DNA from 3 places in the Microtetraspora sp. AC03309 genome. Region 1 is predicted to be linked to each of the others. Evidence: predicted binding sites of a transcription regulator. Region 1 holds the regulator's gene; each other region holds the start of a gene.

Evidence for each region. The regulator LexA, encoded in region 1, represses DNA repair genes until DNA is damaged. The targets are predictions, from matches to a motif close to TCGAACANNTGTTCGA.
Region 2: IMZ11_RS29665 (alpha-ketoglutarate-dependent dioxygenase AlkB) is a predicted target of LexA. The motif match lies at 1,510-1,525, and genes of this name have one in related genera.
Region 3: IMZ11_RS35045 (type IIA DNA topoisomerase subunit B) is a predicted target of LexA. The motif match lies at 1,254-1,269, and genes of this name have one in related genera.

The regions. Positions count from the first base shown of each region.
Region 1 covers NZ_JADDIL010000032.1:74,706-77,975, forward strand. The annotation lists gene IMZ11_RS20345 (MalY/PatB family protein) at 1-760, opposite strand, end outside; gene lexA (transcriptional repressor LexA) at 885-1,586, opposite strand; gene IMZ11_RS20355 (hypothetical protein) at 1,654-2,016, opposite strand; gene nrdR (transcriptional regulator NrdR) at 2,011-2,472, shown strand; gene IMZ11_RS20365 (vitamin B12-dependent ribonucleotide reductase) at 2,581-3,270, shown strand, end outside.
Region 2 covers NZ_JADDIL010000059.1:49,637-52,906, forward strand. The annotation lists gene IMZ11_RS29650 (NUDIX domain-containing protein) at 1-70, opposite strand, end outside; gene IMZ11_RS29655 (SDR family oxidoreductase) at 64-1,365, opposite strand; gene IMZ11_RS29665 (alpha-ketoglutarate-dependent dioxygenase AlkB) at 1,539-2,162, shown strand; gene IMZ11_RS29670 (RNA polymerase sigma factor) at 2,252-2,806, shown strand; gene IMZ11_RS29675 (zf-HC2 domain-containing protein) at 2,803-3,270, shown strand, end outside.
Region 3 covers NZ_JADDIL010000081.1:31,411-34,680, reverse strand. The annotation lists gene IMZ11_RS35045 (type IIA DNA topoisomerase subunit B) at 1-1,246, opposite strand, end outside; gene IMZ11_RS35040 (hypothetical protein) at 1,479-1,706, shown strand; gene IMZ11_RS46470 (N-acetyltransferase) at 1,810-2,520, opposite strand; gene IMZ11_RS35030 (YaaA family protein) at 2,638-3,270, shown strand, end outside.

The sequences.
Region 1 (3,270 bases):
GCTGCCGGTTCACCGCGTCGCGTACGGCCGGTGCGCCGAGATGCGCGACGGAGCAGCGGATGCCGCCCATGTTGAACGCCTTCGTCGCGGAGGTGAGCGTGACCGTGCGGGCGGGCAACAGCGTGCCGAACGGGATGTGTGACTGCGGCCCGTACGTCAGGTCGGCGTGGATCTCGTCGGAGAGGACCAGGGTGTCGTGCCGTTCGGCGTACTCGGCGAGCGCGCCCAACTCCTCGGAGGTGAACACCCGGCCGGTGGGGTTGTGCGGGTTGACCAGCAGCAGCACGGCGGCCGGCTCGTCCGGCACCTCGAACCGCCAGCCGTCGCCGTCCGGCAGCATCGGGATGGACAGCAGCCGCCGTCCCATCTCGGCGATGGTGCCCAGGAACGGGTGGTAGGCCGGAGTGTGCAGGGCGACGGTGTCACCCGGCCGGGTCGTCAGGTGCAGCAACACCTGGAGGGCCTGGTTGACGTCGCTGTAGGACCGGACGTGGCCGGGATCGGGGCGGAAGCCGTACCGGGTCTCCATACGCTCGGCGAACGCCTCGGCGAGGGGACCGACGGAGGGCTCGTCCAGCCACGAGGGATAGCCGAGGTCGGTCTCGGCGCGGCGCGCCACCGCCTCGCGCACCGCCTGCGGCACGGGGAAGTCCATGTCGGCGACCCAGGAGGGGATCACGCCGGGCGAGGTCTGCGACCACTTGAGCCCGTCGCGGAGGGAGGCGGCCTCCAGGCTGAGCTGGTCAAGGTTGCGCGTCACAGAGCAAGCCTATTTGCGGCAATCACCCTGATTGCTCCGTGACCGCTCCGCGGTGACAGAGGTCACCGCGGAGCGACGCAGGATGCGCGGTCCGGATGGTCGGCCCGCTCGGCGGGCCGGGGACCTAGAGCTTGCGCAGGACCGCGGTGACCTTGCCCAGGACGGTCGCCTCGTCGCCAGGGATCGGCTCGTAGTTGGCGTTGTGCGGCACCAGCCACACATGCCCGTCCTTGCGCTTGAAGGTCTTCACCGTGGCCTCGCCGTCGATCATGGCGGCCACGACGTCGCCGTTGTCGGCGACCGGCTGCTGGCGCACCACGACCCAGTCGCCGTCGGCGATGGCGGCGTCGATCATCGAGTCACCGCTGACCTGGAGGAGGAACAGCGTTCCCTCACCGACCAGCTGCTTCGGCAACGCGAAGACGTCCTCGATGCTCTGCTCGGCCAGGATCGGGCCTCCGGCGGCGATGCGGCCGACCAGCGGCACGTACGCGGCGGTCGGGCGGCTGAAGCCGGGCTCCACCTCCGCGGCGTCCGGGTCGACCCACAGCACCGGCTCGCCGGGCAAGCGGACCTCGAGCGCCCGGGGGCGGTGCGGGTCGCGGCGCAGGTACCCCTTACGCTGCAACGCCGTGAGCTGATGCGACACGCTGGAGGTGCTGGTCAGCTGGACCGCCTCACCGATCTCGCGCATCGAGGGCGGATATCCGCGCTGCTGCACGGAGTCGCGGATGACCTCGAGGATCTTGCGCTGCCTGGGGGTGAGACCAAGGGAGTCACGCCTGCGCACCGCAAGGTCGCTGACACTCTCTTCCTGCCCGCTCACCAAACCACCTCCCAATCCGTGTTCTTCATGTCGCACAGAGCGACGGTACCTCGATCAAAGATCATCATCAAACAATTGTTCGATTCGATGTGAATACCGCCACCTGTGTGGATGTAGCAACATCGTACGGGAGTTCGATCGACATCGTGTTCGATATTGCCGAGATTTCGCCGATCTTCTTGTAATGTGCCCGCGCGATGCCATCGGGGCCTGCGACACGCCCGGGGTTCAGGTGATTCCCCAGGTTGAACAGCGACTTCGCCCGAGCCTTCGCGGCCGACTTGCGTTCAAGGTCGGGCACTTCTACGGTTGGACCACAACATCTAGTAGTTACAGCGATGTACTTCACCACAGCTTGTGTTTCCGTGACCGCTTCACGACGATTTCGTGAGGTGGGCGCAAGCGTTTCCAGGGAGGCGATGACGTGCACTGCCCGTTTTGTCGTCACCCGGACACGCGGGTCGTCGACAGCCGCTCTACCGAGGACGGGGCCGCGATTCGCCGCCGGCGAACCTGCTCGGAATGCGGGCGCAGGTTCACCACCCAGGAAACCGTTCTGCTCATGGTCAGCAAGCGCAGCGGAGTGACCGAGCCGTTCTCGCGTGACAAGGTCGTCGCCGGTGTGCGGCGGGCCTGCCAGGGACGCCCGGTCGGCGAGGATTCGCTCGCCCAGCTCGGGCAGCTCGTGGAGGAGAGCATCAGGGCCACCGGATGCGCCGAGATCGCCTCGCACGAGGTGGGCCTGGCCATCCTGGGGCCGCTGCGCGAGCTGGACGAGGTCGCCTACCTGCGCTTCGCCTCCGTCTATCGGGGGTTCGAGACGCTGGCCGACTTCGAGGCCGAGATCGAGCAGCTCAGAGCCACGCGCACCGCCGTCCAGCAGTAGCGGCGGGAGTTGGCGGGACGGCCGACGCGGACGCCCGTCACGCACGGTGGTTAAACAGACACGTGATCGGATGCGAGGGGCTCCACCGGGCCCCGGGAGGGGGAATTCATGACAGAGATCGTGAACGGCACCGAGACGGGCACCGGGGGACGGGGTGGCAAGCGGCCGGCGCGTAAGGGGCTCAAGATGAAGCGCGTCTTCACCACCCCGGGGGTCCACCCGTACGACGCGGTGACCTGGGAGCGCCGCGACGTCGTCATGACGAACTGGCGCGACGGCTCGATCAACTTCGAGCAGCGCGGAGTGGAGTTCCCCGAGTTCTGGTCGGTCAACGCCGCCAACATCGTCACCAGCAAGTACTTCCGCGGCGCCGTCGGCACGCCCCAGCGCGAGTCGAGCCTGCGGCAGCTCGTCGACCGGGTCGTGGACGTCTACACCAGGACCGGGATCGAGAACGGCTACTTCGCCGGCGACGAGGACGCCGAGATCTTCGACCACGAACTCAAGCACGCCCTGATCAACCAGGTCTTCAGCTTCAACTCGCCGGTGTGGTTCAACGTGGGGACGGCCTCGCCGCAGCAGGTGAGCGCGTGCTTCATCCTGGCCGTGGACGACCAGATGGAGTCCATCCTTGAGTGGTACAAGGAAGAGGGCGTCATCTTCAAGGGTGGTTCCGGTTCGGGGATCAACCTCTCCCGCATCCGCTCCAGCAAGGAACTGCTCTCCAGCGGCGGCACGGCCAGCGGCCCGGTGTCGTTCATGCGCGGCGCCGACGCCTCCGCGGGCACGATCAAGTCC
Region 2 (3,270 bases), on a different contig from region 1:
GCACGTGCACGTCGACGATGGCACGGAATCGGACCTTGGCGGGCAGGCCGAAGTCGCCGGGCGTCACCATGGCGCCTCCGCGTAGTCCTTGAGGAAGACCCCGTGCACCGGATCACCGGACTCACCGCGCAGGATCGGGTCGTAGACGCGTGCCGCCCCGTCGATCACGTCGAGCGGGGTCCTCCGGTCCAGCAGGTCACGCATCGGGACGGGGTTCTCGTCGGTGATCCACCCCGTGTCCACGCTGCACAGGTAGATCCCCTCCTTCGCGAGGTCGGCGGCGCTGGTGCGGCTCAGCATGTTGAGCCCGGCCTTGGCCATGTTGGTGTGCGGGTGGCGTCCGGTCTTGTTGGCGACGGTGAACTGCCCTTCGACCGCCGACACGTTGACGACGTAGCGGCGCGGAAACGGCGCCGCGCGCAGCAGCGGCAACAACCGGTCGATCAGCAGGAACGGCGCCACCACGTTGACGAGCTGGACCTCCAGCAGCTCGGCGGCGTCCACCTCGCCGATCCGCGCCGACCACGAGTTGCCCGCCGAGAGGTCGGGGAGGAGGCCGGACACGTCCGGAAGGCCCGGGTCCCACCCCCGCACGGCCGGAAGGGCATCGCCGACCGGTGCGAATCCCGGCGCCGTCCACGCTCCCGCCGGGAGCCCGCGCCGCTCGCCGTCCGTCAGTGCCGCGTACGCCGCGGGAGGGCGGCGGAGCGTCTGGGCGGCATTGTTGATCAGGATGTCCAGCGGCTCGCCCGCTGCGAGGAGGTGGTCGGCGAGGCCGATGACCTGGCGGGGGTCGCGCAGGTCGATCCCGACGATCCGGAGGCGGTCCGACCAGTCCCCGGTCTCGGCGAAGCGCCGGGCCGCGTCGCGGGGGAAGCGGGTGGTCACCGTGACGTGGGCGCCGTCTCCGAGCAGCTTCAGCGCGACGTGATGGCCGATCTTGACGCGTCCACCGGTGACCAGCGCCCGCCGTCCGGTGAGATCGGCGCGGGCCGTGCGGCGGGCCTTGTTGAGCGCGGCGCACGGGGGGCAGAGCAGGTGATAGAAGCCGTCCACCTGGACGAACCCGCCCTTGCAGACGTAGCACCTGCGCATGCGGCGAAGCCGTCCACCTGGCCCGGGATCGTCCACGACGGGGGCGTCGATCACGCGCTCCGCCGAGCCCATGGCGGTCGCCGCGAGCACGGCGGCGTCGGCCGCGATGGTGTCGCGCCTGCGAGCTCTCTTGCGCCGGCGCTGGCCGTCACGCACCAGGGCGAGGGCGGCGCGCTCGACCCGCACGCGATCGGGATCGTCCAGCGGACGGTCACGCACCTCGTCGATCAGCCGCAGCAAGGCGGCGACGCCGTCCCCATCCCCGCCCATTTCGCCTCCTCGCGTGGGCCCGGCCGGATTCGAACCGGCGTCCTCTCTCCCCCGTCGAAGGAGGCGCGACAACCGCTGCGCTACGGGCCCCAGGTGATGTTGATCGACAACCTAGCCGATAGATCATTTCATCGCCACCTATGATCGAACATGCGTTTGACTAAACTGGTGGGGTGATATTCCAGAGCTCGCTGCTGGACTGCGGCGACGAGATCGGGCCCGGCCCCCTGGGAGCGTCGGTGAAGCGCACGGTCCTGGCCCATGGGGCGTGGATCGACGTCCGGCCGGGCTGGATCTCCGGCGCCGACACGCTGTTCGACCGGCTGGTCCACGTCGTGCCGTGGCATGCCGAGAAGCGGCAGATGTACGACCGGGTCGTCGACGTGCCCCGGTTGCTCTGCTTCTACGGCGAGGGCCGTCCCCTTCCCGATCCCGCGCTCGACGAGGCCAGGAAGGCGCTGGACGCGCACTACGCCGACGAACTCGGCGAGCCGTTCCGCACCGCCGGGCTGTGCCTGTACCGCGACGGCAGGGACAGCGTGGCCTGGCACGGCGACACCGTCGGGCGGGGCTCCACCGAGGACACGATGGTCGCGATCATCTCGATCGGGACACCGCGCGCCCTGCTGCTGCGCCCGCGCGGCGGCGGCCCGACGCTGCGCCACGACCTCGGCCACGGCGACCTCATCGTGATGGGCGGGAGCTGCCAGCGCACCTGGGAGCACGCCATCCCGAAGACCGCGCGGGTGGTCGGGGCCCGGATCAGCGTCCAGTTCCGCCCGCGCGGGGTTCGCTGACTCCGCACGGCCGTTCGCGCTGTGACCCGTCCCACTCAGATTTTCCCGGTTTGTGGTGAACCCGCAGGTCCGGAACAGTACCCAGAAGGATGGACGACACCGACCCGGAGCTGCTGCGAGGCGTCGCCGCGGGCGACGAGCGGGCCTTCGAACACCTCTACAGGCGGCACGCCCCCGCGCTGCTCGCCTACGCCCAGGGGCTCCTCGGGGGCGAGCGCGGACCGGCCGAGGAGGCGCTCCAGGAGACGTTCGTGGCCGTGTGGCGCGGCGCGGGCTCCTTCGAGGGACGCTCGCTGGTACGCACCTGGTTGTTCGGTATCTGCCGCCGCCAGGCGCTCAAGCGCGTAGCCGGTCGTCCGGCGGCCCTGCCGCTCCACGACGCGATGGACGTCCCCGCCTCGGATCCTGATCCGCAGGTCGTGGCGCTGGCCAGGGCCGACACGGCGGCGGTCGGGGCGGCGCTGGACACGCTGTCCCCGCTCCACCGCGAGGTACTGGACCTCGCCTTCGCCGCCGAACTGTCACACGCGGAGATCGCGGAGGTGCTCGACGTCCCTGTCGGCACCGTGAAGAGCCGGTTGTTCAACGCCCGGGCCGTCCTGGCCAGGGCGCTGCCCGTCGTGGTCGAGGAGGCCGGGCGATGAGCCATCCCACAGACCTGCTGGCCGGTTACGCCGCCGGGGTGCTTCCCGGCGCAGAGAGCGTGTCGGTGTCCGCCCATCTGAAGGCGTGCCCGGCATGCGCCGCCGAGGTCGCGTCATGGCGGCGGGTCGGCTCCGCCGTACGGGAACGCGCCGCCGAGGTGCCCGCGCCCGCACCCGCCCTCTTCGCCGCGATCCTCGGCCGCCTGGGCCACCCCGCCGCACGCGAGGACACGCGGGTGGCCGTGCCTCGCTTCACCGCCGAGATCGGCGGGCGGCCGCTCCGTCGCGCCCTCGGCGTGCTCGCCCGCCAGCGCGCCCTGATCGGCTGGCCCGTGTGGGCGCTGTCCGCATCCGTCCTCGCGATCGGTACGGCGCTGGCCGCGCTGGGGCCCGCCGGGTTCGCGGAACGGGTGCTCGGGACGGTCGTCCCGCTGGTCGCCGCGCTGGCCGTCGCGGGAGCGTGC
Region 3 (3,270 bases), on a different contig from region 1:
GCGCGCGCTTGGGCGTGGCGAACAGCTCTTTCAGGTCGCGCGAGACGACGTGGGACACGATCCGGGTCGCCGCCGAGGTGCCGAGGATCTCCTTCGTCTGCCCCTCGAACTGCGGCTCCGGCACGCGTACGGTGACCACGGCGGTCAGGCCCTCGAGGATGTCCTCCTTGGTGACCGGGTCGTCGCCGTTCTTGAGCAGCCGCGTCTCGCGCAGCTGCTCGTTGACGGTGCGGACCAGCGCCCGCTCGAACCCTGTCACGTGGGTGCCGCCCTTGGGCGTGGCGATCACGTTGACGAAGGAGCGGACCGTCGTCTCATAGCCCTTGCCCCAGCGGAGCGCGACGTCCACGGAGAGCTCGCGCTCGACCTCGCTGGGGGTCATGTGGCCCTGCTCGTCGAGCACGGGCACGGTCTCGCGGAAGTGCCCCACGCCCTGCAGTCGCAGTACGTCGCACACGGCCTCGTCTCGGGACAGGAAGTCGGTGAACTCACCGATGCCGCCGTCGAAGTGGTACGTCACCTCGGCGGGCTCTTCACCCCGACCGTCCCTGAGCACCAGCGTGAGCCCGGGGACCAGGAACGCCGTCTGGCGGAGCCGTACGTGGATCTCGTCGATGGACAGCTCGGCGTCCGGCAGGAAGATCTGGGTGTCGGACCACCAGCGCACCCGCGTGCCGGTGACGCTCTCGCCGTCCTGGGCGCGGCGGCGCGTCTTCCGCATCCCGGATCGGGCCTCGAAGGCGCTGTCGGGACCGGCACCGGAGAACACACCGGGGTTGCCGCGCTTGAAGCTGATCATGTGGGTGCGGCCGCCGCGGTCGACCTCGACGTCGAGCCGGGACGACAGGGCGTTGACCACGGAGGCGCCGACGCCGTGCAGCCCTCCGGACGCGCCGTAGGAGCCGCCGCCGAACTTTCCGCCCGCGTGGAGCTTGGTGTAGACGAGCTCGACTCCGGCGAGACCGCTCTTGGGCTCGATGTCGACCGGGATGCCGCGGCCGTTGTCGCGGACCTCGATCGAACCGTCTCCGTGGAGCTCCACCTCGATCCGCGTGCAGGCGCCCGCCAAGGCCTCGTCGACGCAGTTGTCCACGATCTCCCAGAGGCAGTGCATCAGGCCGCGGGTGTCGGTCGACCCGATGTACATCCCCGGACGCTTACGGACGGCCTCCAGGCCTTCCAGGACCGAGAGATGACGAGCCGTATAACCCGCCTCCGCGCTAACCGCCGTCACACCAGCTCCCATTTATCAATCGAACAGGCGTACGCAGCCTACCGCCCATCCTCTTTTTACGGGTACAAGCTTGCCAGGCGCACGGAGATCTCCCGTACTTCCGATGTGATCCGGACCACTTTCCAGATCATTCCGCTCTCGGCGTAGCGGCGGAGAGATTGGGAACGTCCTCATCCGGTTAGATGTTGTCCCAAGTGACTGACGCCAACGTCCCCACACCGTGGGGTGACCCGAAAGGCGATACGTGACTGGAGCTCTCGCCCCCATCAAGCCGCTGACAGCCCTGGACCGCTGCGACAGGTGTGGTGCTCAGGCCTACATCCGCGCGACCCTGCCCGTGGGCGGGGAGCTGCTCTTCTGCGCTCACCACGGACGCCAGCACGTAAGCGTGCTGCGCGACAAGGGCGCCGAGATCCAGGACGAGTCGGCCCGACTCAGTGAATCCCCCGCGTCCGCAGCGAGCGAACGCTGACCCGATAGACGGCGTGACTGGGGGCGGTCCGAAAAGGCCGCCCTCCAGCCGCGCCGTCCTCATGTCCTCCCGGGCCATGCCACCCAGGTCTCACCGGCGGCGGTCATCGGACGCGGTAGTGATACCGTCCGGCCACGGTGAAACCCTCGCGCTCGTAGAGCGCGCGAGCCCCTTCGTTACCCTCCGTGACGACCAGATAGGCGCGGGTCGCCCCCTGGTCCCTCCCCCAGCCGAGCAGGCCGCGCAGCACCGCTCCGGCCAGGCCCCTCCGCCTGGCCTCGGGAACCACCGCCATGCAGTAGATCCCGAGCCACTCCCCCTGCCGCACTCCCCTGCCCACGGCCTTCTCACCCAGCGAGGCGTACGCCGCGGGAACACCGGTGAGAATGCGCACACCCCAGTCCTTGGCGGAGCTCTCCGTCCCGGCGGGATGCCTGCCGCCGTCCACCCGCCACCAGGTGTCCACCCAGCCCGGTGACGGCTCCGGCGCGATCGTCGGGTCGGCCGAGCCCTCCAGCGACGATCTGGTCATGACCAGCGTGGGGTCGACCAGATGGTAGCCACGGGACTCCAGCTCCGCGTCGAGCCCGGGCGTGGCGCCCCCGCCGATGGAGAACACGCACGGACGGCCGAGGTCCGCGTAGAACCCCTCCGCGTCGTCGATCGCCTTCCCCAGGTCGGGGCACTCCCCCAGCGGCAACACGGAGTTGGCCCGCTTGGTCACCCCGCCCGCGTGCCGGTACACCCAGTCCCCCGCGGCCACCCGGTAGGGCGCCGGCCACGCTTCATCAACAAGTCGGTCGAATTCGGACACGGGCGGACCTTATCGCAGCACCCTGATCGCGGTCGCAGCCCCTGATCGCGGCCGTCCGCGCTGGTCATCCACCGGCCGCCCACACCACCGGATGATCCCGTCGATAGGCTGGGAAGCGTGCTGATCCTGTTGCCTCCCTCCGAAGGAAAGGCGTCCCGGGGCGACGGACCCGTGCTCGACCTCGACACCCTCGGCTTCCCCGAACTGACCTCCCCACGGGAGAAGGTGCTCGACGCTCTGATCACGCTCTGTCACACCCCCGACGCCCAGGCCGTGCTCGGCCTGTCCGAGGGGCAGCGTGACGAGATCGACAGGAACCGCGGCCTGCGCACCGCGCCCACCCTCACCGCGGCCGACCTGTACACCGGCGTCCTGTACGACAATCTGGGGCTGCCCACGCTGGTTCCGGACGCGAGAAGGCGGGCGGACGAGCGCGTCATCGTCTTCTCCGGCCTGTGGGGCGCACTCCGCCTGACCGACCGCGTGCCGCCGTACCGGCTCTCCATGGCACGCGCGCTGCCGCCGATGGGCGGCCTGGCCGCCTTCTGGCGCCCCTCATTGGCGGCGGTGCTGGGCCCGCTGCCCGGCCTGATCGTGGATATGCGGTCCTCGACGTACGCCCAGGCGTGGCCGGCCGGCGGGCGGGCGGTGGCCGTACGGGTGTTGAAAGAGACGGCGGGAAGGCGCACGGTGGTGAGCCACATGGCCAAGGCGACCAGGGGCGCGGTGACTAGGTCGCTGGTGGAAAGC